DNA from 3 places in the Agrobacterium sp. fls2-241-TYG-188a genome. Region 1 is predicted to be linked to each of the others. Evidence: predicted binding sites of a transcription regulator. Region 1 holds the regulator's gene; each other region holds the start of a gene.
The links. The regulator LexA, encoded in region 1, represses DNA repair genes until DNA is damaged. The targets are predictions, from matches to a motif close to TGTTCNNNNTGTGTTCNG.
Positions count from the first base shown of each region.

Region 2: the regulator LexA is predicted to act here: its motif matches at 2,632-2,649, upstream of QRN85_RS08520 (energy-coupling factor ABC transporter ATP-binding protein).
Region 3: the regulator LexA is predicted to act here: its motif matches at 6,652-6,669, upstream of recA (recombinase RecA).

Region 1 is NZ_JARVRD010000002.1:1,181,371-1,189,479, reverse strand. It holds gene QRN85_RS12485 (beta-mannosidase) at 1-570, opposite strand, end outside; gene QRN85_RS12480 (LacI family transcriptional regulator) at 932-1,993, shown strand; gene eno (phosphopyruvate hydratase) at 2,040-3,314, opposite strand; gene kdsA (3-deoxy-8-phosphooctulonate synthase) at 3,539-4,387, opposite strand; gene QRN85_RS12465 (VOC family protein) at 4,390-5,262, opposite strand; gene lexA (transcriptional repressor LexA) at 5,460-6,176, shown strand; gene QRN85_RS12455 (glutathione S-transferase family protein) at 6,569-7,255, shown strand; gene QRN85_RS12450 (ComEC/Rec2 family competence protein) at 7,279-8,109, opposite strand, start outside.
Region 2 is NZ_JARVRD010000002.1:365,605-373,713, reverse strand. It holds gene aroC (chorismate synthase) at 1-233, shown strand, start outside; gene ribB (3,4-dihydroxy-2-butanone-4-phosphate synthase) at 243-1,343, shown strand; gene QRN85_RS08525 (winged helix-turn-helix domain-containing protein) at 1,401-2,597, opposite strand; gene QRN85_RS08520 (energy-coupling factor ABC transporter ATP-binding protein) at 2,710-3,390, shown strand; gene QRN85_RS08515 (energy-coupling factor transporter transmembrane component T family protein) at 3,387-4,037, shown strand; gene QRN85_RS08510 (biotin transporter BioY) at 4,024-4,587, shown strand; gene QRN85_RS08505 (histone deacetylase family protein) at 4,606-5,541, shown strand; gene QRN85_RS08500 (exodeoxyribonuclease VII small subunit) at 5,544-5,798, shown strand; gene QRN85_RS08495 (pirin family protein) at 6,017-6,940, shown strand; gene dxs (1-deoxy-D-xylulose-5-phosphate synthase) at 7,032-8,109, shown strand, end outside.
Region 3 is NZ_JARVRD010000002.1:1,008,534-1,016,642, reverse strand. It holds gene QRN85_RS11675 (hypothetical protein) at 1-183, opposite strand, end outside; gene QRN85_RS11670 (NADP-dependent isocitrate dehydrogenase) at 394-1,608, shown strand; gene QRN85_RS11665 (glutathione S-transferase family protein) at 1,764-2,393, shown strand; gene alaS (alanine--tRNA ligase) at 2,579-5,242, opposite strand; gene recA (recombinase RecA) at 5,435-6,523, opposite strand; gene QRN85_RS11650 (carbohydrate kinase family protein) at 6,770-7,708, shown strand; gene QRN85_RS11645 (pseudouridine-5'-phosphate glycosidase) at 7,740-8,109, shown strand, end outside.

The DNA of each region.
Region 1 (8,109 bases):
CCTCAGCGCGATGGTTCCGTATAGGCCAAGCGGAGCAATGGCGATGTTCCAGTCCCAGCCGAAATGGCATTGCGGCTTGCGCAGCATATTACCATGCGGGATGGGAGAGTTTCCGGGATGATAGGGAACGTAGAACGGCTGGGCTGTCTGCCTGTCCGCGCCGGCCTTGATGCTGGAATGGAAGTGGATGCGGATGGAGTTGTCTCCCGGCTGAAGCGCCTTGGAAACATCAGGCCGATAACGACGAAAGCAATTGTCCGCAGACAGCACAGGCACGTCGTTTATGAAAATAACGGCAACGGTGTCGAGATATTCGACGTCGAGATACCACTCGGCGTCAGCATCATCGATATGGAAATGGCGTTCGATAACCCAATCCCGATGCGCCACCCACTGAACGTCGATCTCATTGCGCCCGAAATAAGGGTCTGGGATGATGCCCGCCTGACGGAGCGCCGTGTGGACGTCTCCCGGAATTTCGATGGTCGTGCTGTGGTCCCCTTCGACGGAAGTGAGCGTCCACTCGCCGCGAAGGTCTGTGAACGTTTCGTTCGCAAATGATGCTGTCATGTCCTGCCCTACAGTTCCGTTTCCTCAGGTGGTTGTTCGATCATTAAACTGCGGCAAATCTTCCACCGTTTCCCGATCTTTCCAGTCACCTTCCCAACGGCAACGTTACCGGAAATGGCGGCGCGGGTCACGTGCCAGTGTCAGCACACTGAGCGCCTAACACCGGAAAGCGGTGTTTGTTGCGGCAGATGAGGGCAATTGAGCCAAGTTTTTCGCGGCGCAGATACGACATCGAGTCCACCGACCAAATCTGTATCGTTGCGGTAAAACGTAGCGAGCGGGCCGCAGGATGGCTGCTCGGCACTTTGCATCGACGAAAAAGCGATCTACCATAAGAAATGATATTTTTGTGAGTGTCGAAATGAACGATGGCATGAATTCCGGAACGAGCGGCCAGCCACTGGCAGGCTATGAGCGCCCTACCCTAAAAACCATCGCCTATATGACAGGGCTCGGAATCACCACCGTGTCTCGTGCCTTGAAGGACGCTCCGGATATCGGCGCCGACACCAAAGAGCGTGTGCGACAGGTTGCGCAGCAGATAGGGTATCAGCCCAACCGCGCCGGTGTTCGTCTGCGAACAGGCAAGACCAATGTCATCGCGCTCGTTCTCAGTGTCGATGAAGAGCTGATGGGTTTTACCACGCAGATGGTGTTCGGAATCACGGAAGTGCTGTCCGCTACGCAATATCACCTCGTGGTGACGCCACACACACATGCCAAAGATCCAATGATTCCGATCCGCTATATCCTCGATACCGGATCGGCGGATGGTGTCATCATTTCAAAAATGCAGCCGGACGATCCGCGCGTTCGTTTCATGACGGAGCGGAATATGCCATTTGCCGCCCACGGGCGCACCGACATGGGCATCGAGCATCCCTATCATGACTTCGACAACGAAGCCTACACCTACGAAGCGGTGAAGCGTCTGGCACAGTGCGGACGCAAGCGCATCGCGGTGCTTTTGCCGGCAAGGCAGTTTTCTTATCACGACTTTGCACGTCGAGGCTTCGACCGTGGTCTGCGGGAATTTGGCCTCACGGAATTTCCACTGAACGGTATCATCAGCAATGATACGCCGCTGGACCAGATCAAGGAAACCAGCCGGGCGCTGATGAGCGGCAGCGATTTTCCGGATGGTTTGGTGTCGATCAGCGGCACATCGACCATTGCCTTTGTTGCCGGTGTGGAAGAGGCGGGCAAAAGCATCGGCAAGGATATCGACGTGGTATCCAAACAATCGGCCGACTTCCTGAACTGGTTGCGCCCGGAAATCCACACGATGAATGAAGACATAAAGCTTGCCGGGCGTGAACTCGCCAAGGCGCTACTGGGCCGAATCGAAGGAAAGTCACCGACGGTTCTGCAAAGCCTCAGCCAACCGGTATGGTCCTTCCGCGCGCCGAAGTTCGGCAAATAAAAAAGGCCAGCGTCACCGCTGGCCTTTCCAAATTCGTGATCAGCTATCAGCCGCGCAGGATCGAACGTCCGGCATAGGCAGCCTGCGGACCCAGCATTTCTTCGATGCGGATCAACTGGTTGTACTTGGCGAGGCGGTCAGAGCGGGAAAGCGAACCCGTCTTGATCTGTCCGCAGTTTGTCGCAACCGAGAGATCTGCAATCGTGGAATCTTCTGTTTCGCCGGAGCGGTGAGACATGACCGCCGTGTAGCCTGCCTTGTGAGCAGTTTCGACGGCATCCAGCGTTTCCGTCAGCGAGCCGATCTGGTTGACCTTGACGAGGATGGAGTTTGCAACGCCCATCTTGATGCCATCGCGCAGACGTGCGGAGTTCGTTACGAAAAGGTCGTCGCCGACGAGCTGAACCTTGGAGCCGATCTTGTCGGTGAGGTACTTCCAGCCGTCCCAGTCGTCTTCGGCCATGCCGTCTTCGATGGAGATGATCGGATATTTGCCAGCGAGTTCAGCGAGGTAGTCCGCCATGGCTTCCGGTTCGAGCGTGCGGCCCTCGCCTTCCATCTCGTACTTGCCGTTCTTGAAGAACTCGGTGGATGCGCAGTCCAGCGCAAGCGCTACATCGTCGCCTGGCTTGTAACCGGCTTTTTCGACAGACTTCATGATGAAGTCGAGGGCTTCCGGTGCGCTCTTGAGGCCAGGAGCGAAACCACCTTCGTCACCCACATTGGTGTTGTGGCCCTGTGCTGCCAGTTCCTTTTTGAGAACGTGGAAGATTTCAGCACCGATGCGAACGGCGTCACGGATGCTTTCCGCGCCAACCGGCATGATCATGAATTCCTGGAAGTCGATCGGGTTATCAGCGTGTGCGCCCCCGTTGATGATGTTCATCATCGGCACTGGCAGGAGGTGGGCGTTCGGGCCACCGACATAACGATAAAGCGGCAGGCCGGTTGTTTCGGCAGCAGCTTTGGCAACGGCCAGCGAAACGCCGAGAATGGCGTTGGCGCCGAGGCGAGACTTGTTCGGTGTGCCATCGAGCGCAATCAGCGTCTGGTCGATGTGGATCTGGCTTTCTGCGTCGAAACCGCCCAGCGCGTCGAAGATTTCCGTATTGACGGCTTCGACGGCCTTTTCAACGCCCTTACCGAGATAGCGCTTTCCGCCATCACGCAGTTCTACGGCTTCGTGCGCGCCTGTCGATGCGCCCGATGGAACTGCCGCACGACCGAAAGAGCCGTCTTCCAGATAGACATCGACTTCAACGGTAGGATTGCCGCGGCTGTCGAGAATCTCGCGTGCGATGATATCGGTAATGGCTGTCATGATCTCTCCCTTGGGACTGGAACAGGATTTTCCGCTGCCTGTCTTAGAGCGCATCCCGAAGACTGTGAAGCGCTTTTCCGACAGGTGAGCGATAAACAGAGCGACTGGTTAGCGACTCAATTTGAATTCTTCTGCCGCTGTTAGACGACGCAGAAGAATTTACAATGACGGCCCCCGTCTCCAGAGGCCGACTTTTCATAAAAATCGATTAAGGCCAAAAGCCGTCAGGCTGCCTTGGCAAGGTCATCGAAAGCCAGCAGCTTTTCCAAAAGCTTTGGCATGTCTTTCAGGTGCACCATGTTTGGCCCGTCAGACGGTGCGTTGTCTGGATCTTCGTGCGTTTCAACGAAAAGACCGGCAACGCCGACAGCGATAGCCGCCCGCGCCAGGGTTTCCACAAACTCCCGCTGGCCGCCGCTCGAGCCACCCTGCCCGCCCGGCTGCTGCACGGAATGAGTCGCATCGAAGACGACCGGCGCGCCAAGCGATGCCATGATTGGAAGCGAACGCATGTCCGACACAAGCGTGTTGTAGCCAAAGGATGCTCCGCGTTCGCACAGAAGGACGTTCGGATTGCCGCTGTCATTGAGCTTCGCCAGAACGTTTTTCATGTCCCACGGCGCCAGGAACTGACCCTTCTTCACGTTGATGACCCGGCCAGTCTTTGCTGCCGCAACGAGAAGATCCGTCTGGCGGCTGAGAAATGCCGGGATTTGCAGGATGTCGACAACCGGTGACACGATGCCGCATTGCTCTTCGGTGTGAATATCCGTCAGCACCGGGAAACCGAACTGTGCCTTGAGTTCTGCAAAAACTTCGAGCGCCTTGTCGATGCCGATGCCGCGCTGGCCGGAAAGTGATGTGCGGTTTGCCTTGTCGAAAGATGATTTGTACACCAACCCGATGCCGAGCCGTCCGCACAGCTCCGCCATCGTTTCCGCAATCATGAAGGCATGGTCGCGGCTTTCCATCTGGCATGGCCCGGCAATGAGCGAGAATCGCTTCGTGTTGCTGAACGTAACCTGACCGGCACCTTCACCGACGACCACATTAAGATTGTTCTGGACGCTCATCTTCACTCCTCGAAGGCAAATATCGCGCCTTGACCGGGCGCTCGCTGAACCAGCAGTCGAGAGCCTTTGCGCGTGTATTCCACGCCATTAGCAGCAAGAAACGACTCTGTCACGGCGAGATCAGCGACGGAAAAGACGACTGCGGCACCGAAAAGGCCAGTGATGCTCTCCTGCTCGGCCCCATCAAACTCTTCTGCAACCGTCTGCGCATGCGCGATGCGGATGACCGCGCCGGGCGTAAGAAAGCTGAGGTTTCCCGTTGAGTCGGCTGCTGCCGACACACCAAAAGCTGCGTCCACCAATGGCGCAAAGGCGTCCGGTCGGTCTGAGCGCAGGGTTATTTCGCGCAGGCCAGTCGCTCCATTTTTGTGAGCTGTGAGGTAGGACCGTTTTGCGGAAAAAGCGTTGACACGCTCACAGGTGAAAAGGAACAGATTTCCGTCATCCTTTTCCGCCGCAAAAGCCAGGCGAAAGCTCGCTTCAGATCGGCTTCCGTCCGGCAATGTTACCGGTCGACTGAACGAAAATGCGTCGCCGCCGGAAAGTCCAGCCTCAACGAAGCTATGATGATCAGCATCTGCGTCGTGCGTTTTTCCGGCGACTGCGGAAAACCCCTGCTGCCCGTATCGCTTTCGAAAGACTTCATCGCGTCGAACAAAGGCGTTGCCTTCTGCGCAAGCCCTGGAATATTGCGCGGCGTCTCCGATTGCCAGGGGTTCGAGATACTGCCCCTCTTTGAGAAAGACACAGGCATTTTTGGTGCCGAAGGGGTGCCTTGCATCTGCAGCAACCGTAAAGCCCAGCGCCAAGAGACGCGCCCGTGCTTGGCCGAGGTCTGCAACGGGCATTACGATATGATCGATTTCACGCGCCATGAGGGGTCCTTCCGCTTCGTCGGCATGGGCATTCCACTGTTGCAAGCCGCATGTTTTATGGCCGGGCAAGATAATGGATGTAAATTGTCACAAGCACACTGATTTTTAAGGGATTGCAGAACACATATGGAACATATAGTGTTCGTTCTGTATTTGTTTCGCGAATCTTCGCCTCGAATCTCTAAGGGTGTTACTCCATGCTCACGCGCAAACAGCAGGAATTGCTACTGTTCATTCATGAGAGAATGAAAGAGTCTGGCGTGCCGCCTTCCTTCGATGAGATGAAGGACGCACTTGATCTGGCATCGAAATCAGGAATCCACCGCCTGATCACCGCGCTCGAAGAGCGAGGCTTTATTCGTCGGCTACCGAATCGGGCGCGTGCGCTTGAAGTCATCAAGCTGCCTGAGTCCTACACGCCTGCCAGCAAGCCTCAACGTGGCTTCTCGCCGAGCGTCATCGAAGGTAGCCTTGGCAAAACCAAACCGGCTGAGCCAGCACCCCTGCCGGTCGCGTCGAATGATTCGAACTCGGTCAGCGTCCCTGTCATGGGCCGCATCGCCGCGGGTGTTCCCATTTCGGCCATTCAGAACAACACGCATGACGTCGTTGTGCCAATCGACATGATTGGTGCGGGCGAACATTACGCGCTTGAAGTCAAAGGCGATTCGATGATCGAAGCCGGGATTTTTGATGGCGACACGGTCATTATCCGCGATGTCAGCACGGCAAATCCGGGAGATATCATTGTTGCATTGGTGGATGATGAAGAAGCCACATTGAAGCGCTTTCGTCGCAAGGGCGCGTCGATCGCGCTTGAGGCTGCGAACCCTGCCTATGAGACCCGGATTTTTGGACCGGACCGCGTCAAAATTCAGGGCAAGCTCGTCGGCCTTATTCGCCGCTATCACTGACCGGTGACTTTTCTTATGCGTGGAGGTAGCGGTCGCCTTGGCCGCTGCCCTTTGCAGTGCCTGTCTAGAGAAAAGATACGCGGACATCGAACTCCTGTCCGATATCAACAGGTCTTGGACACCAGAAGCGCCGGTTTTTGCGTCCTTATATGTAGCTGGCTCACTAGTTTCAGGTTGCGCTTGGAAGTTCGTCACCTTGCGAGCCTGAAGCTGGGCATTGCTCTTACCGGTTTAGCCATTCTAGCAGTCGACTGGCAGGCAATCATGCTGTCCAGCGTCGCGCTCCCTCCTGCATGACACATCAAATATTTTGAAGAGGCCTATCTTCGAAACGGTCTGTATCAAATGGCTCGTCTCAGCTAGCACGGGAGTTCGTAACGGAGGGCAGCGATATGTACGATCTTTATATAGCCAACAAGAATTACTCCTCCTGGTCGTTGCGTCCATGGGTGTTGATGCGGACGCTGGACATCGGTTTCAAAGAAAGCCTATTTCCTTTCGGCAATTCAGCGAAGGACTTCTCAGCGTTTTCGCCCACTGCCAAAGTTCCCTGCCTTGTTGACGGTGATCTCACCGTATGGGATTCGCTCGCCATTGCAGAATATCTGGCTGAACGACATAGCGGTGGGTGGGCAGACAATGCTGCCGCTCGCGCCTGGTCTCGATCAGCTGCTGCGGAAATGCACTCGGGTTTCCAGGCGCTGCGCAACGAGCATCCCATGAGTGTCGGCCTTCGCATTCGCCCAGCTTCCATGAGCGCATCGCTGCAAAAGGACATCGCGCGTATCGACGCTCTCTGGCAGCAGGGTCTGAAGTCCTTTGGTGGCCCATTCCTGGCGGGTAGCACGTTCACGGCCGTGGATGCATTTTTCTGCCCGGTCGCTTTCCGCTTTCAGACGTACGGAACAGTGCTTTCTGCGGAGTCCACGGAGTACAAGGACCGTCTTCTCTCACTGCCTGCAATGCAGGAGTGGCAAGAGGCGGCGCTTCTGGAGACATGGCGCGACGGCGATCATGAGGAAGAGGCGAAAGCAGTCGGAGAGATATTGGCTGATCTTCGTCTGTCAGGGAATTCGTAAGCGGCAGGTGTCGTTCACAGCTTTCATCGCTCAGCTGAAAGCAATGCAGCGATATGCTCTGGCAAGGTGGCGTCATAGGTTTTGCTGCGCCACTGGTAGCTGCGGTGAGCGGTCCATGGTCGCTCGATGCCGTCCAACGCCGCTTTGGCGCTGTAGCGGGGGGCTCCCTCCCCGCCAAACCAGATTTCCATCGAGCCGGTGCGCCGCAACGTATCGCCTGTAATGAGCAGCGCACCTGATCGGCAGGCTGGAAACGGCACTCCCCGGCTTGTTACCACGATGTCAGCGAGATCACAGGCGGCTCCCGTCAACAATGTGTTGGATAGGACCGCAATGCGAACGCCTTTTTGGGATTTCAATGCGCACCATAGGTCCTTGCGGCATGTAAAGCGTTGCGTGCCGGCAAGCGCTGTCTTCATTTCAGCCAGCGCCTGCGTTTTGTCCGCTTCGCTCAAGCCAGCGCGAGACGCTTGCTGGTTTTCAAGCTCCTGGGTGTCTCCATCCGCCTGCCTCTCCGTGTCTAGCAGATGCGGAGCAACATGTTCCATCGTCAGTGGAACCGCCCTCTCCCATTGATCATAGATGAAGCCCGACGCGCGGGCCTTTGTCGTCGCAACCGCGTCATTGGATAAAAGCGCAATGAGCGAACCGTCCTCGAAAATCAACAGGTCGGGCTTAGCGCTCCAGCGTTCGGTTCCAAGCATGATGAGCCCCGCCGCGATGAATGGCAGGCCGATCAGTGCCAGTCGTGTTCGAAGGAGCGAAAGAAGCAGAAATCCAATTGTTGAAATGGTGAGAAACCAGGGATGTTGCCGGCCGATGGTTGCGTCCCCACCCCAGCTCGAAACCGTCTT
Region 2 (8,109 bases), 820 kb from region 1:
GTATCGCGACAGGAGAACCTGTCATCGCCCGCTTCGCCATAAAGCCGACCTCGTCGATCCTGACCGAGCGCCAGTCCATCGATGCGGATGGCCGGAATGTCGATGTCCGCACCAAGGGTCGCCATGATCCGTGCGTGGGTATTCGCGCTGTGCCGATTGGCGAGGCGATGGTGGCCTGCACGGTTGCCGACCATTATTTGAGAGACCGCGGCCAGACCGGGCGTTTGAAGTAGGAATATAGCATGGCATATGATCAGAAGCGTGTTGTTGAAGCCATCAGAGCCTTCGAGGCAGGCGAAATTGTCGTGGTCATGGACGACGACGACCGCGAAAACGAAGGTGATCTGATTGTCGCCGCAGTCCATTGCACGCCCGAAAAGATGGCGTTCATCGTGCGGCACACATCCGGCATCGTTTGCACGCCCATGCCGAAGGAAGAGGCCAAGCGCCTCAACCTCAATGCCATGGTCGCCGAAAACGACAGTGCCCACACCACGGCATTTACCGTTTCCGTGGATTTCAAGCACGGCACCACCACAGGCATCTCGGCCGAAGACCGCACGCTGACGGTTCGCAATCTCGCAAACCCCAATATCGGCGCGGCGGACTTTACCCGTCCCGGCCATATTTTTCCCCTCATCTCCCGTGAAGGCGGCGTCCTCATGCGCTCGGGCCACACGGAAGCGGCTGTCGATCTGTGCAAACTCGCCGGACTTCCATTGATCGGCGTCATCAGCGAACTGGTGAATGACGATGGCACTGTCATGCGCGGCCCGCAGGTTTCGGCATTTGCCGAAACGCACGGCATGAAACAGGTTTCGGTGGCAGACCTCATCGCCTATCGCCAGCGCAAGGAAACGCTGGTCGAGCTCGAATCGGATTTCGTGCTCGATACGCCGTTTGGACCTGCCAAGGCGCAGACCTATTCCCTGCCATGGGACCCGATGCAGCACATGGCCGTCATCTTCGGCGACATCAGAGACGGCGTGGACATCCCCGTGCGTCTGCATCCTGAAAATGTGGCCGACGATATCTTCGGCAAGAAGCAGCCCGTTCAGCATTATATGAAGAAGATTGCCGATGAGGGCCGCGGCGTCATCATCTATCTGCGTGAAGGCTCTGTTGGCGTGGGCCAGGTGGCTGGACGCCGCAAGTCCCGCGATCCAGAGGAAGACCATGCTCAAGCCCGCTCGCGCGAAGACGAGTGGCTGGAAATCGGCCTCGGCGCGCAAATTCTCAAAGAACTCGGGATATCTTCCATCAAGCTCCTGACATCGCGCGAGCGCCACTATGTCGGTCTTGAGGGTTTCGGAATCCAGATCAGCTCGACGGAAATCGGCTGATCGAGGCGAGATTGCCTGACACTCCGCACCTGCTGCGGGGTGTCAAACTTGCGATAGCTAAGGCTCGCCCAACCAACCATCCAGATATCTGATGGTTTCGACACCGGTGAACTTCCCCAGCCGGTTCAATTCTGCGTCAAGCTTTGCCAGACGGCCAGACGACGGACGCACACCCGGTTCGAGCCACAGGCGCTTCACATCCAGCGTTCCGCCCTTGCGGTCTGCCTTCATGTCGATGCGGCCGATAAGGCGATCCGCCTCCAGAAGCGGAAAGACATAATAGCCATATTGCCGCTTTGGCTCCGGTACGAACACCTCAATCCGGTAATAGAAGCCGAACAGTCGTTCGGTGCGAGCACGGTTGCGCAGCAGCGGATCGAAGGGACTGAGCACACGGATGCGGTTTGGCGGCTCGATTGCAGCCTCCGCATCCCCCGTAAATCCTGCAAATGCGTAGGACATGCGATCTTTCGCGCCATCGGAAGACGCCAGCGACACTTCACAGAGTTCGCTGCGGTGGGCTGTCACCCACTGCCTGGCCTCCTGTGGCGAGACGATATCGAAGAACGCAGCAATCTCGCCGGAGGTCGCAAAGCCGAGGCGTGTCAAGGCTTCCCGACAGGCCCAATCCACGAAGTCCTCGTGGCTGACCTCTCGATCATGGTGCTCTGCCGGAATGACACGCTCTGCAAGGTCGTAGATTTTCTGGAAATTCACCCGTCCCGCCACGGCCAGCTTGCCCGTGTGCCAGAGATATTCCAGCGCCGTCTTGGACGGATGCCAGTTCCACCAGCCGCCGGATTGATGCCCTTCAGCCTTCATATCCCGGGACATGGCCGGACCATTCTCGGCAATGCGGCGGTAGGTTTCTTCAAAGGCAGAATCGAACCCCTCCCCGTGCCAGTTGCGCCAGCGTTCCTGAATGATCGGTTCGCGACGCCGGAAACGGTGTTTCCAGTAGGGATAGAATTTTGCGGGCAGAATGGAAGCGTCATGCGTCCAGTGTTCAAACAGCGCCCGGTCCTTCTCCAGCAACTCCGTGAGGTGGTGACGCCTGTATGTCTGGTTGCGGGAAAAGATGATCTGATGATGGGCGCGCTCGACCGTCGCGATACTGTCCACCTGCACGAACCCGATATCGGTAATGAGGTCCAGCAGCTGCGCCTTGTTCATGGCGCGCGCAGGCGGCGCTGACAGACCCTGTCGCGCAAGGAAGATACGTCGTGCTGCTTCATTCGAAATCAGAATCGCCATGCCAGCAGCTTAGTTTCGCGCAGACAAAAATCAATGTTCAGTTTTTGTTCCTTGTTTCGTTTGCCCATTGCAAAGTCTATAGGAAGGGCAGGAAGAGTTTGGGAACAGGCAGTTGGATATTCATTTCAGCGATGCGAGCGTGGCCTTCGAGGGCAGGATTGCGGTGGAGCCGCTGACGCTTTCTCTTCGGGAAAGACGCATCGGCATTATCGGTCTGAACGGCTCCGGCAAGACGACCGTTGCGCGGATGATCAACGGCTTGACGAAGCCGACGGGCGGGCGGGTCAGCGTCGGCGGTCTCGACACCGTCAAGGATGCGTCCTCGGTACTCAAGCAGGTTGGTTTCATTTTTCAGAACCCGCAAAACCAGATCATCCTGCCGATCATCAGGGACGATATTGCCTTTGGCCTCAAGAATAGCGGGCTGGACAAGACGGCAACGGAGGCTGCCGTGGACGCCATCTTGCAAAGGTTCGGCATTGAGCATCTCGCAAAACGCAGGGCGCATGAGCTCTCCGGCGGTGAATTGCAGCTCTCGGCACTGGCGGCCGTTACCATCACCGGCCCGAAAATTCTTATCATGGACGAGCCGACCAACCAGCTCGACCTGAGAAACCGTATGCTTGTGGAAAAAACTATGGCCGGGCTTGAGCAGAAGCTGATCGTCATTACCCACGACCTGCCGCTGCTGGACGGCTTTGACCGTGTGCTGGTATTCCATCAGGGCAAGCTTCACGCCGATGCACTGCCCGCCGTGGCGATAGAGCTTTATCGTGAGCTGGCGCTGTCATGAGAAGCCTCCATGTTGAAGGAACGGGCTGGCTCTATCGGCTTTCGCCGCGCATTAAGCTCGCAAGCCTGGCGCTCTTCAGCATCGGCCTGTTTCTGACACGCGATCTGACAATCCTGTGTGCCGCTACACTTCTGGCCGCATTCGTGCTGTGGCAGGCAGATCTCGGGTTTCGAGAGACCATCGCCCGCCTCAAGCCGGTCTTGGTGACCATTGCGATCATCGCTGCCATCAGCTTTCTCGTCATTTCGCCGCTTGATGCGACCATCGCCCTATTGCGGCTCGCCGCCCTTACGCTTCTGGCAACAGCAATAACGGCAAGCGTCAGCATTTCGCAGTTCATGGATGAAATCGCCTATGCCCTTCGTCCGCTGGAGAAACTGGGTCTTGCGAATGCTGCAGATGTGGGGCTGGCGGTGGGACTTGTCGTGCGTTTCGTACCGGAAATCATCAAGCGCCATGAAGCTCTTCGTGATGCGCAGCGCGCGCGCGGACTGGAAACCAAACTCCATTCCATCCTCATTCCGCTCGTCATTTTGACGTTGAAGGATGCAGATGCCATTGCGGAGGCCATTGACGCGCGCGGTTTCAGAGGCCAAACCTCATCGGCAGATATCATCAGGGGAGAAAAACGCCATGAAGACCCGTGACCTCGTTCTGATCTCGCTGTTTTCAGCCATCATTATTGCGCTTGGGCTTTTGCCGCCAATTCCGCTCGGTTTCATTCCGGTCCCCATCACCGCACAGTCGCTTGGCGTTATGCTGGCCGGTGTTGTGCTGGGTGCAAAGCGCGGGACGCTTGCTGTACTGCTGACGATTCTCATCGCTGCCATTGGTCTTCCCGTCTTGTCCGGCGGTCGTGGCGGGCTTTCCATCTTCTACACGCCCACCACCGGCTATCTCATCGGCTGGATCGCCGCTGCCTTCACCACGGGTTACCTCTCGGAACGTCTGGTAAACCGCAATCAGTCCGCTTTCGCGCAGGGGCTCGGATTTTTTCTGGCGAGCGTCGCTGGCAGCGTGGTCGTGCTTTACGCTTTCGGCATCACCTATCTGGGAATTGCAGCAGGCATTGGTGTTACCAAGGCATTTATCGGTTCCATGGCCTTCATCCCCGGCGATGTGCTGAAGGCTGTTCTTGCGGCCCTGGCTGGCCGCGCCGTCATGGCTGGATATCCGCTGTTGCCGCTGCGCGTTTAACGCTGAGGAGCAGCCGAAATGGCAACCCGACTTTACGAGCACCCGATATTTCTTGAACACATTACGCCGCAGGGCCACCCCGAGCGCCCGGACCGTTTGCGTTCCCTCAATATCGCGCTGGAGCATCCGAATTTCGAACGGCTGGAGCGCAAACAGGCTCCGCAGGCCAACGAGGATGCTGTGCTGCTGGCGCACCCGGAGCGCCATCTGACATCGGTCATGCGCCAGATACCGGAAGAGGACGGCGAAATCATTCGCATCGAAGCGGATACCTATGCCTCCCCGAAAAGCCTTCAGGCAGCCTTGACCGGCATTGGCGCGGCCATGGCCGCCGTGGACGATGTGTTCAGCGGTGCAGCCGACAATGTGTTTGTGGCCAGCCGTCCGCCGGGGCATCATGCCGAAACCGAAAAGGCCATGGGCTTTTGCCTTTTCAACAATGCCGCCATTGCAGCGCGTCATGCGCAGAAGGTTCATGGCGCAGAGCGTGTCGCCATCGTTGACTGGGATGTCCACCACGGCAACGGCACCCAGGATATTTTCTGGAATGATCCATCGGTCCTTTTCTGTTCCACCCACCAGATGCCACTTTATCCGTGGAGCGGTGACAAGAAGGAAACCGGCATCAAGAACAATGTGGTGAATGCGCCGCTTTCGCCCAACACCGGCAGCGACCATTTCCGCGAGGCTTTCAAATCGCGCGTGCTGCCTGCCCTTGCCGATTTTTCGCCTGACCTCATTATCATCTCTGCGGGTTTCGATGCACACCATCGTGATCCGCTGGCCCAGATCAATCTGGTGGGGGATGATTTCGACTGGGCAACGGGCCGAATTCTTGAGATGGCCGACAAATTTGCCGCCAACCGGGTCGTCAGCCTGCTTGAAGGTGGCTATGATCTGGAAGGGCTGGCGGAATCGGCAGCCATGCATATTTTGAGAATGATGAAGGGTTGAACATGACGGAAAATGCCAACACAGCCGATGTCAGCGGTTATTCTTTCGAAAAGGCTGTCGCCGAGCTGGAAAGCATTGTTGCCCGCCTGGAACGTGGCGATGTCGCGCTGGACGAATCCATCGCCATCTATGAGCGCGGCGAAGCCCTGAAAAAACACTGCGAAACCCTTTTGACTGCCGCTGAAAAGCGCATCGAGAAAATCCGTCTGGACCGCGCGGGCAAGCCGGTCGGTGTTGAGCCGCTCGACGGCGAATAGGCTGGAAGCTCCCGTAAATGCGACGTCACCCCCGGCTTGGGCAGAGGGTCTATCCGCTGTGCAATGTTGGGGTCTATGAGATCCTCGGGTAGCCGGAGGATGGCGCTGACGTCGCGCTCTTCCGCCTGATCAGGATGAGAACTCTGCATCCATAAGAGAACGCTCACGTGCCGCCGAAATCGTGGTAAGCTACCGGCCCGTCACGCAGGAGATTTGCCATGTCGTTTTTCCCTGGAAATGACCCGGCTGCAGGTGATGCATTCGCCTGCGATGCCATCGAGAACCTGATCATTCCTCGATCCAGCGATATTGGCGGCTTTGCCGTGCGCAGGGCGCTGCCGACGCGTGAGCGCCGTTTGGTTGGCCCCTTCATCTTTTTTGACCGTATGGGACCATCGATATTGAGCGCCGACCAGGCACTCGACGTCAAGCCGCATCCGCATATCGGCCTTTCAACCCTGACCTACCTTTTCGATGGCGAAATCAAGCATCGCGACAGTCTGGGCACGGAACTTGTCATCCGTCCCGGCGATATCAACCTGATGACGGCAGGACGCGGCATCGTCCATTCGGAACGGACACCGGAAAATCTGCGCGGCCAACCGCACTCCATGTCGGGGTTGCAAACCTGGCTTGCCCTGCCCGATGACAGGGAAGAAATCGCCCCCGATTTTACCCATGTCGGGCGCGATGCCATGCCTGTTATCGACATCAAGGGGGCCACGGGCCGCGTGGTCATCGGCTCGTTGGCGGGCCTGTCGTCGCCGGTCAAGACCTTTACGGAGACGCTCTATGTCGACCTGACGCTTGAGGCCGGAGTCAAGTTCCCGTTTCAGGCGGATCAGGAAGAACGCGCAATCTACATTCTGTCCGGCTGCCTGGAGGTGGCGGGCGATGTCTTTGCCGCCGATCAACTGGTCGTGTTTAGGGCGGGCGATGACATTACGCTGAAGGGCGGCGTTGGCGGCTGCCACATCATGCTTTTTGGTGGTGCCGCGCTCAATTCCAGGCGCTATATCTGGTGGAATTTTGTTTCGTCATCAAAAGACCGCATCGAGAAGGCCAAGGAAGAATGGCGAACGGGGCGCTTCGACATCGTACCGGGGGATGAAGAAGAGTTTGTCCCTTTGCCGAAGGGTTGAAATTCGATACAACGAACGCAATCTTGCTGAAACCGATGTTGCACACCATCTGGTACCGACAGCTTGAACATCAAATACGAAGGCCGAACGATTGACCGCAATGCTACAGACACCGTTGCTTGACCGGGTGAAATTCCCATCCGATCTTAAGGAGATCGATGACCGCGATCTGCCGCAACTGGCCAGAGAGTTGCGCGACGAGATGATCGACGCCGTTTCGACGACGGGCGGACATCTTGGCGCGGGCCTAGGCGTGGTGGAACTGACCATTGCCATTCACAAGGTGTTCAACACGCCGGACGACCGGCTCATCTTCGATGTCGGCCATCAATGTTACCCGCACAAGATCCTCACGGGTCGACGTGACCGCATTCGCACGCTGCGACAGGAGGGCGGTCTCTCCGGCTTCACGCGCCGCGCGGAAAGCGAATATGACGATTTCGGCGCCGGGCACTCCTCCACCTCCATTTCGGCTGGTCTTGGCATGGCCGTGGCGGCAGAGCTTGACGGTAGCAATCGCAAGGTCATTTCCGTCATCGGCGACGGCTCCATGTCCGCCGGAATGGCCTTCGAGGCCTTGAACAATGCCGGTGCGCTGGATGCGCGCCTGATTGTCATCCTCAACGACAACGACATGTCGATTGCCCCTCCCACCGGTGCGATGAGCGCTTATCTGGCACGTCTGGCTTCTGGCCGGACCTATATGGGCTTTCGCGATTTCGGAAAGAAGCTGACAGCCTATCTCGGCAAGACGATCGACCGCGCGATTACCCGCGCCGTCACCCATGCCCGCGGCTATGTGACCGGCGGCACGTTGTTCGAGGAGCTCGGCTTTTATCACATCGGTCCCATCGACGGCCATTCCTTCGAGCATCTTCTGCCGGTCTTGCGCAATGTGCGGGATAACCAGAAGGGGCCCGTGCTGATCCATGTCGTGACGCAGAAGGGCAAGGGTTATGCCCCTGCCGAAGCTGCTGCCGACAAATATCACGGCGTCAACAAGTTCGATGTCATCACGGGCGCGCAGGCAAAGGCAAAGCCCAATGCGCCGAGCTATACGAGCGTCTTCGCCGAGGCATTGGTGCAGGAGGCCACGCTTGACGAGAAGATCGTCGGTGTCAGCGCCGCCATGCCGAATGGAACGGGTCTCGACAAGCTGGCCGAGCTTT
Region 3 (8,109 bases), 170 kb from region 1:
GAACCCCTTGCTAAACAGCGTCGTAAGCAGGTCCTCGTCAAAGATGTATTTCCAGTCATCCGCTTCGCCAGACCAGTTCTTGACGGTGATATCCATCACCTTTTTGACGGGCTCCGCCGGGTCTGCGGCAAATGCGGTGGTGGCAATGAGGATGGCGGCGGTGGCGAGCAGAAATTTCCGCATGATGGTGTCCTGGTAGAAGGCTTACCCAACGTAAGCGATTCGCCAGACTGTAATTCTCCAATGGCTTTTGGCAACGTGTTTCAGCGTGCATCGGAACCAAAAAAGCACGTGCATGGCTTTGCCTTCTACGCACACGATGCTATAGCGCCACGGGATATTTTTTGCATATCGCGCCCTCCCGGCGCAATCGTTCTCGAAGGTGAGGAATTCATGACAAAGATTAAGGTAGCCAATCCGGTCGTCGATCTCGACGGCGACGAAATGACCCGTATCATCTGGCAGCTCATCAAGGACAAGCTGATCCTGCCTTACCTCGATCTCGATATCGAATATTACGATCTTTCCGTTGAAAACCGCGATGCTACCAACGACCAGGTAACGGTCGATGCGGCAAACGCCATCAAGAAGCACGGCGTTGGCATCAAGTGCGCAACGATCACGCCTGATGAAGACCGCGTCAAGGAATTCAACCTCAAGCAGATGTGGAAGAGCCCGAACGGCACGATCCGCAATATTCTTGGCGGCGTTATTTTCCGCGAGCCCATCATCTGCAAAAACGTACCACGTCTCGTTCCCGGCTGGACCAAGCCCATTGTTGTCGGCCGTCACGCATTTGGCGACCAGTACAAGGCAACCGATTTCAAGTTCCCAGGCAAGGGCAAGCTGACGATCAAGTTCGTTGGTGAAGACGGCCAGGTGATCGAGAAGGACGTCTACGACGCTCCCGGCGCTGGCGTGGCATTGGCCATGTACAACTTGGATGAGTCGATCCGCGAATTCGCACGCGCCTCCATGAACTACGGTCTGATGCGCAAGTGGCCTGTCTACCTGTCCACGAAGAACACGATCCTCAAGGCTTATGACGGTCGCTTCAAGGACATCTTCGAAGAAGTCTATCAGACCGAATTCAAGGCGAAGTTCGACGAACTCGGCATCACCTATGAGCACCGCCTGATCGATGACATGGTCGCCTCCGCTCTGAAGTGGTCTGGCGGTTACATCTGGGCCTGCAAAAACTATGACGGCGACGTTCAGTCTGACACCGTCGCCCAGGGCTTCGGTTCGCTCGGCCTGATGACCTCCGTTCTGCTGTCGCCAGACGGTCGCACGGTTGAGGCTGAAGCTGCTCACGGTACGGTTACACGTCACTACCGTCAGCACCAGAAGGGCCAGGAAACCTCGACCAACTCCATCGCGTCGATCTTCGCCTGGACCCGTGGTCTCGCACACCGCGCCAAGCTGGACGACAATGCCGAGCTCGCAAAGTTTGCGGAAACGCTTGAGAAGGTTTGCGTCGACACGGTCGAAGCTGGCTTCATGACCAAGGATCTCGCACTGCTCATCGGCCCTGATCAGCCATGGCTTTCCACCACGGCATTCCTCGACAAGATCGACGAAAACCTGAAGAAGGCAATGGCCGCCTGATTGGCGCGCCATATGGAAAGAAACAGAAACCCGGCCACTGCGCCGGGTTTTTCTTTGCCAAAAGCGATGTCTTGAATACGTCGCAGGTCGGGCGCAATATTCGTGCATGGACGCACGCAGTGGCGTTTGACGTTCCGGATGGAGCAAGGAGCAGCATCATGAGCGAATTGACTTTCTACACCAACCCGATGTCACGAGGTCGCATCATTCGATGGATGCTGGAGGAAGTTGGTGTGCCCTACACCACCGAAATCCTCGGCTTCGGCGAGCAGATGAAAACAAGCGCTTACCGGGCGATCAACCCCATGGGCAAGGTCCCGGCCATCAAACACGGCGACACCGTCGTCACCGAATGCGCAGCCATTTGCGCCTATCTGGCTGATGCCTTTCCAGGAGCAGATCTTGCGCCACCACTGAAACACCGTGGCCTGTATTACCGCTGGCTATTTTTCGCGGCTGGCCCGCTGGAAATGGCTGTAACCATGAAGGCCATGGGATTTGAAATTTCGCTGGAGAAGTCGCGGATGGCCGGTTGCGGCGCATATGCTGACGTAATGAAAACGCTGGAACATGCCTTCAGCGAGAACCCATACGTTGCTGGCGAACACTTCACCGCTGCCGACGTCTATGTTGCCTCACATATCAGTTGGGGCCTGCAATTCGGCACGATAGAGAAACGCCAGCATTTTGTGGATTATCTCGGAAAGATGAGCGAGCGCCCGGCCTACAAGCGCGCACATCAGATTGACGAAGAGGCGACGAAAAAATTGCAGGCGGCTAGCTGATCAGATGCGGCCGACAGGCCCGAATGCTCGCTAACGCGCCTCGGCCGTCTGCCAACTTGATTTCTCGCCCCAGAGGTGCGTGACCGCCGACCTCGAACTGTGACGCTTCCGGAGTAAGCCGGCGTAACGCTATCTAGCGCCATATATGACAAGGGCGGGTCTTGACCCGCCCTTTCTTCAAATACTCAAGCAGCGAGTGAAGCGGCCACGGCCTCGATGGCCTCATCCGCCTTTGCGCCGTCGGGGCCACCGGCCTGCGCCATATCCGGACGGCCACCACCGCCCTTGCCGCCGAGAGCAGCGGAAGCCGTGCGCACCAGATCAACCGCGCTGAAACGTGAGGTCAGGTCCTCGGTAACGGCGGCAACTGCGCTTGCCTTACCATCTTCAGAAACCGCAATCAGCAGAACAACGCCTGAACCAAGCCCGCTTTTAGCTTCATCGGCAAGGCTTTTCAGGTCCTTGGCGTCAATGCCGGAGAGCGACTTGGCGAGGAACTTCACGCCGCCAATCTCTTTGACATCGCCGGCAGATCCTTCGGAAGAACCACCGCCCATGGCAAGCTTGCGGCGGGCATCGGCGAGTTCGCGTTCGAGCTTCTTGCGCTCATCCAGCAGGCCCTCGACCCGGCCAAGCACTTCCGATGGCTGAACCCTGAGCGACGACGCAAGTGCCTTGACCCGCTCATCCTGCTCGGCCAGATAGGCGAGAGCACCTGCCCCCGTCACAGCCTCAACACGACGAACGCCAGCGCCAACAGCGCTTTCGCCGAGAACGCGAACAAGGCCGATCTGGCCCGTTGCAGAGACATGAGTGCCGCCGCAAAGCTCTACCGAGTACGGCCGATTGGCCTTTGCACCGTGAATGCCGGTGCCCATGGACACAACGCGAACCTCATCGCCGTATTTCTCGCCGAACAGCGCCATCGCACCTTCGGCAATCGCATCGTCGACGCTCATCAGGCGGGTGACAACGGGCGAATTCTGGAGAATGATTTCATTCGCCATATCCTCAACGATCTTCAACTCCTCAGCCGACATGGGTTTGGGATGAGACACGTCAAAGCGCAGGCGTTCTGGCGCTACCAGCGAGCCCTTCTGGGCGACATGGGTGCCCAGGACTTCGCGCAGCGCCTCATGGAGAAGGTGCGTTGCGGAGTGATTGGCGCGCAGACGCGAGCGGCGATCGTGATCTACGGTCAGTTCCACTTCATCGCCCACCTTGATGCCGCCCTTTGCGACGGTGCCAATGTGGACAAAAATACCTTCGCCCTTTTTGTGCGTATCGCTGACGGTGAAAGCGCCTCCGTCCGACGAGATGACACCGGTGTCGCCCATTTGGCCACCGGATTCACCATAGAATGGCGTCTGATTGACGACGATCTGAACGCTCTCGCCCTCGGACGCTGCATCGACAGACTTGCCGTCCTTGACGATTGCCTGCACGACGCCTTCTGCCGTTTCCGTGTCGTAGCCCAGAAACTCGGTTGCGCCGTGCTTTTCCTTGAGTTCAAACCACACGGTTTCGGTTGCCTTGTCGCCGGAACCGGCCCAATGGGACCGGGCTTCGGCCTTCTGGCGCTGCATTGCGTCGGTAAAGCCCGACACATCGACACCGATCTCGCGAGCGCGCAAGGCATCCTGCGTCAGATCGAGCGGGAAGCCGTAAGTGTCGTAGAGCTTGAATGCCGTTTCTCCGTCGAGCATATCACCCTTGTGCAGCGACGACGTTGCGTCCGACAACAGGGACAGGCCACGCTCAAGCGTCTTGCGGAAGCGGGTTTCTTCCAACTTGAGCGTCTCGGAGATCAACGGCTCTGCGCGGACAAGTTCCGGATAGGCGCGGCCCATCTGCTGGACAAGCGTCGGCAAGAGTTTCCAGATCAGCGGCTCACGCGAGCCGAGCAATTCGGCATGGCGCATGGCGCGGCGCATGATGCGGCGCAGGACGTAACCGCGCCCTTCATTCGATGGCAGCACACCGTCGGCAATCAGAAACGCCGAAGAGCGAAGGTGATCTGCGATCACGCGGTGGCTCGCGCGCTTGTCACCTTCGGCCGGAACGCCAGTCGCTTCCACCGAGGCAGAAATCAGCGCGCGGAAAAGGTCCGTATCGTAGTTATCGTGCTTGCCCTGCAACAGCGCTGAAATACGCTCAAGTCCCATGCCGGTATCGATGGATGGACGCGGAAGATTGATCCGCTCCTCCTTCGTCACTTGCTCATACTGCATGAAGACGAGGTTCCAGATTTCGATGAAGCGGTCGCCATCCTCATCTGCGGAACCCGGAGGCCCGCCCCAGATATGATCGCCATGGTCATAGAAGATTTCAGAACAGGGACCGCATGGACCTGTATCGCCCATGGCCCAGAAATTGTCGCTCGTGGGGATGCGGATGATGCGATCATCAGAGAAGCCAGCAATCTTCTTCCAGAGATCGAAAGCCTCATCGTCGGTATGATACACCGTGACCAGCAGCCGGTTCTTGTCGATCCCGAATTCCTTGGTGATCAGGTTCCAGGCATGGGTGATGGCTTCTTCCTTGAAGTAATCCCCAAAAGAGAAGTTGCCCAGCATTTCAAAGAATGTGTGGTGGCGGGCGGTGTAGCCGACATTATCAAGGTCATTGTGCTTGCCACCGGCGCGGACACACTTCTGCGATGACGCAGCCGTGGAATATGGGCGGCTTTCCAATCCGGTAAAGACGTTCTTGAACTGCACCATACCCGCATTGGTGAACATCAATGTCGGGTCGTTACGCGGCACCAGAGGGCTGGATGGCACGATTTCGTGGCCGTTCTTCTTGAAGTAGTCGAGGAAGGTCGACCGGATTTCATTTACACCGCTCATACGAAGTCCTTCATTGCCGCGCATTCACCCGGCCATAGCATGAAAATCAATGGCTTTTATCGCTCGCGTCATTGCCTGTCCAGCCAAAGAGGATGACGTTCCGTCACAAATAAAGGCCGCGCGAAACAATCGCACGGCCTTGAACGTCCTAAACCTGAAATACAAAGACGTGTCGCCAGGCTGCGCCCGCGATCAAGCGTCTGGATCGACCGCATCACCGTCGGCTTCGGGTCCGCCATTCTCCAGAAAACGCTCGGCGATAAGACCGGCATTCTGGCGCAGCGCCAGTTCGATCTCGTTGGCAACGGCAGGGTTTTCCTTGAGGAAGGTCTTGGCGTTCTCACGCCCCTGCCCCAGTCGCTGGCTGTTATAGGAGAACCAAGCACCCGACTTTTCGACCAGGCCGGCTTTCACGCCGAGATCCACGAGTTCACCGGTCTTGGAGACACCTTCGCCATACATGATGTCGAATTCGACCTGCTTGAAGGGAGGCGCCATCTTGTTTTTGACGACCTTCACGCGCGTCTGGTTACCAACAACCTCTTCACGGTCCTTAACGGCGCCAATGCGGCGGATATCGAGGCGGACAGAAGCATAGAACTTCAACGCGTTACCACCGGTCGTCACTTCGGGCGAACCGTAGGAAATGCCGATCTTCATACGAATCTGGTTGATGAAGATCACCATCGTTTTCGATTTTGAAATCGAAGCCGTAAGCTTTCTCAGCGCCTGGCTCATCAGACGAGCCTGAAGGCCCGGCAGGCTATCGCCCATCTCGCCTTCGATTTCGGCACGCGGAGTGAGCGCTGCAACCGAGTCGACAACCAGAACGTCAACCGCGCCGGAACGCACGAGCGTATCGGTGATTTCAAGGGCCTGCTCACCCGTATCTGGCTGGGAAATAAGCAGATTGTGCAGATCGACTCCCAGCTTGCGGGCGTAGACTGGATCAAGCGCGTGCTCCGCGTCAACGAAGGCGCAAATGCCACCCTTTTTCTGCGCTTCGGCAATGGTCTGCAAGGCGAGCGTCGTCTTACCGGAGCTTTCCGGTCCATAGATCTCGATGATACGGCCCTTCGGCAGACCACCAATACCAAGTGCGACATCAAGGCTGAGCGAGCCGGTCGAAACGGTCTCTACCTCGACAATACTTTCATTGGAACCGAGCTTCATGATCGATCCCTTGCCGAACGAACGTTCGATCTGGGAAAGCGCCGCTTCCAGTGCCTTGCTTTTATCCACTGCTTTGTCCTCTACAAGACGCAAAGAATTTTGTGCCATCTGTAAACCACCTTTAGGTTATTGAAGCCGCACAGGCAATGAAGCTCTCTGTGTCGATTTTGTACTTTATTTGTTCTCATGCCACAAGCGCCGATCATCATATTGAAAACAAATATGGATAAGTCCTTTGTTCTACTTTTGTTTTTCTTTTTGCGCTGTGGAAAAAGCGCTCCATGAACTAGCGTGCCGTACCGGCGTCCGTGACGAATCGCGCCGCCCCTGAACGGTCAAAAAGAGGAAACTGCAGTGAAGAAGATACTCGTTCTAGGCGGCGCACATCTGGACCGCCGTGGCATGATCGAGAGTGAAACCATCGCCGGTGCCAGCAATCCCGGTTCCTGGATGGAAGAAGCCGGAGGCGGTGGCTTCAATGCGGCACGCAATCTTTCAAGGCTGGGCTTCAGCGTCAGGATCATTGCCCCGCGCGGCGGAGATGCCAATGGCGAAACCGTCGCCGCAGCGGCGAGAGAGGCCGGCGTGGCGGACACGCCTTTTACCTTCCTTGATCGTCGGACGCCGAGCTACACGGCAATTCTGGAGCGGGACGGCAATCTGGTCATCGCCATCGCGGATATGGACCTTTACAAGCTGTTCACGCCGCGTCGACTGCGGGTACGCGCCGTTCGCGAAGCCGTTATGGAAAGCGACATCCTGCTTTGTGACGCAAACCTGCCGCAGGAGACATTGCAGGCAATAGCAACTGCCGCCGTGGCGAACCAAAAGCCTTTGGCGGCGATTGCAATCTCGCCTGCAAAAGTCATTCGTCTGAGGGAAGCTTTGCCTCAAATCGATATTCTTTTCATGAACGAGGCCGAAGCAGGCGCCTTGACCGGCAAAAGAGTGACAGACATTCGCGAATGGCCCGACCACCTGCAAGCACTTGGACTGCGCGGTGGCGTTGTCACCCGTGGTGCCCAACATGTCATTGCATTTTCGCAGCATGAGACGGCTGTGCTCAGACCTCCCATCATTGATAATGTCTGCGACGTAACCGGTGCTGGAGACGCAATGGCGTCCGGCTATCTGGCCGCGATTGCCCAGAGCCGCTTGCCATCTGAGGCATTACGCTGGGGAGCGGCAGCTGCCGCCATAACTGTTCAGTCTTTTAGCGCGACGGCGGCGGAACTGGACATGGATTTGCTCGCAAACATGCTGGCCCTTGTTCCAGACGCCGAAATGTTGTGAAGAGAGCACAAACCTCGAACTGGATGATACGATGACAAAACCGCTGCCCCCGCTTTTACCAATCACCTACTCGGATGAGGTTGCCGCCGCCAAGCAGCGCGGTGCACCAATCGTGGCGCTCGAATCGACAATCATTACTCATGGAATGCCTTACCCCGGCAATATCCATATGGCTGAAAGCGTCGAGCAGATCATCCGGGATCAGGGTGCCGTCCCCGCAACCATCGCCGTCCTTCACGGAAACCTGCACATCGGGCTAGAGAAGAGCCAGCTTGAGGCTTTGGCGCAAACCAAGGATGCGATGAAGGTGTCGCGCGCTGATATCGCTTTTGCGATTGCTGAGAGGCGCACCGGCGCCACAACGGTCGCCGCCACGATGATTGCTGCAGAACATGCAGGCA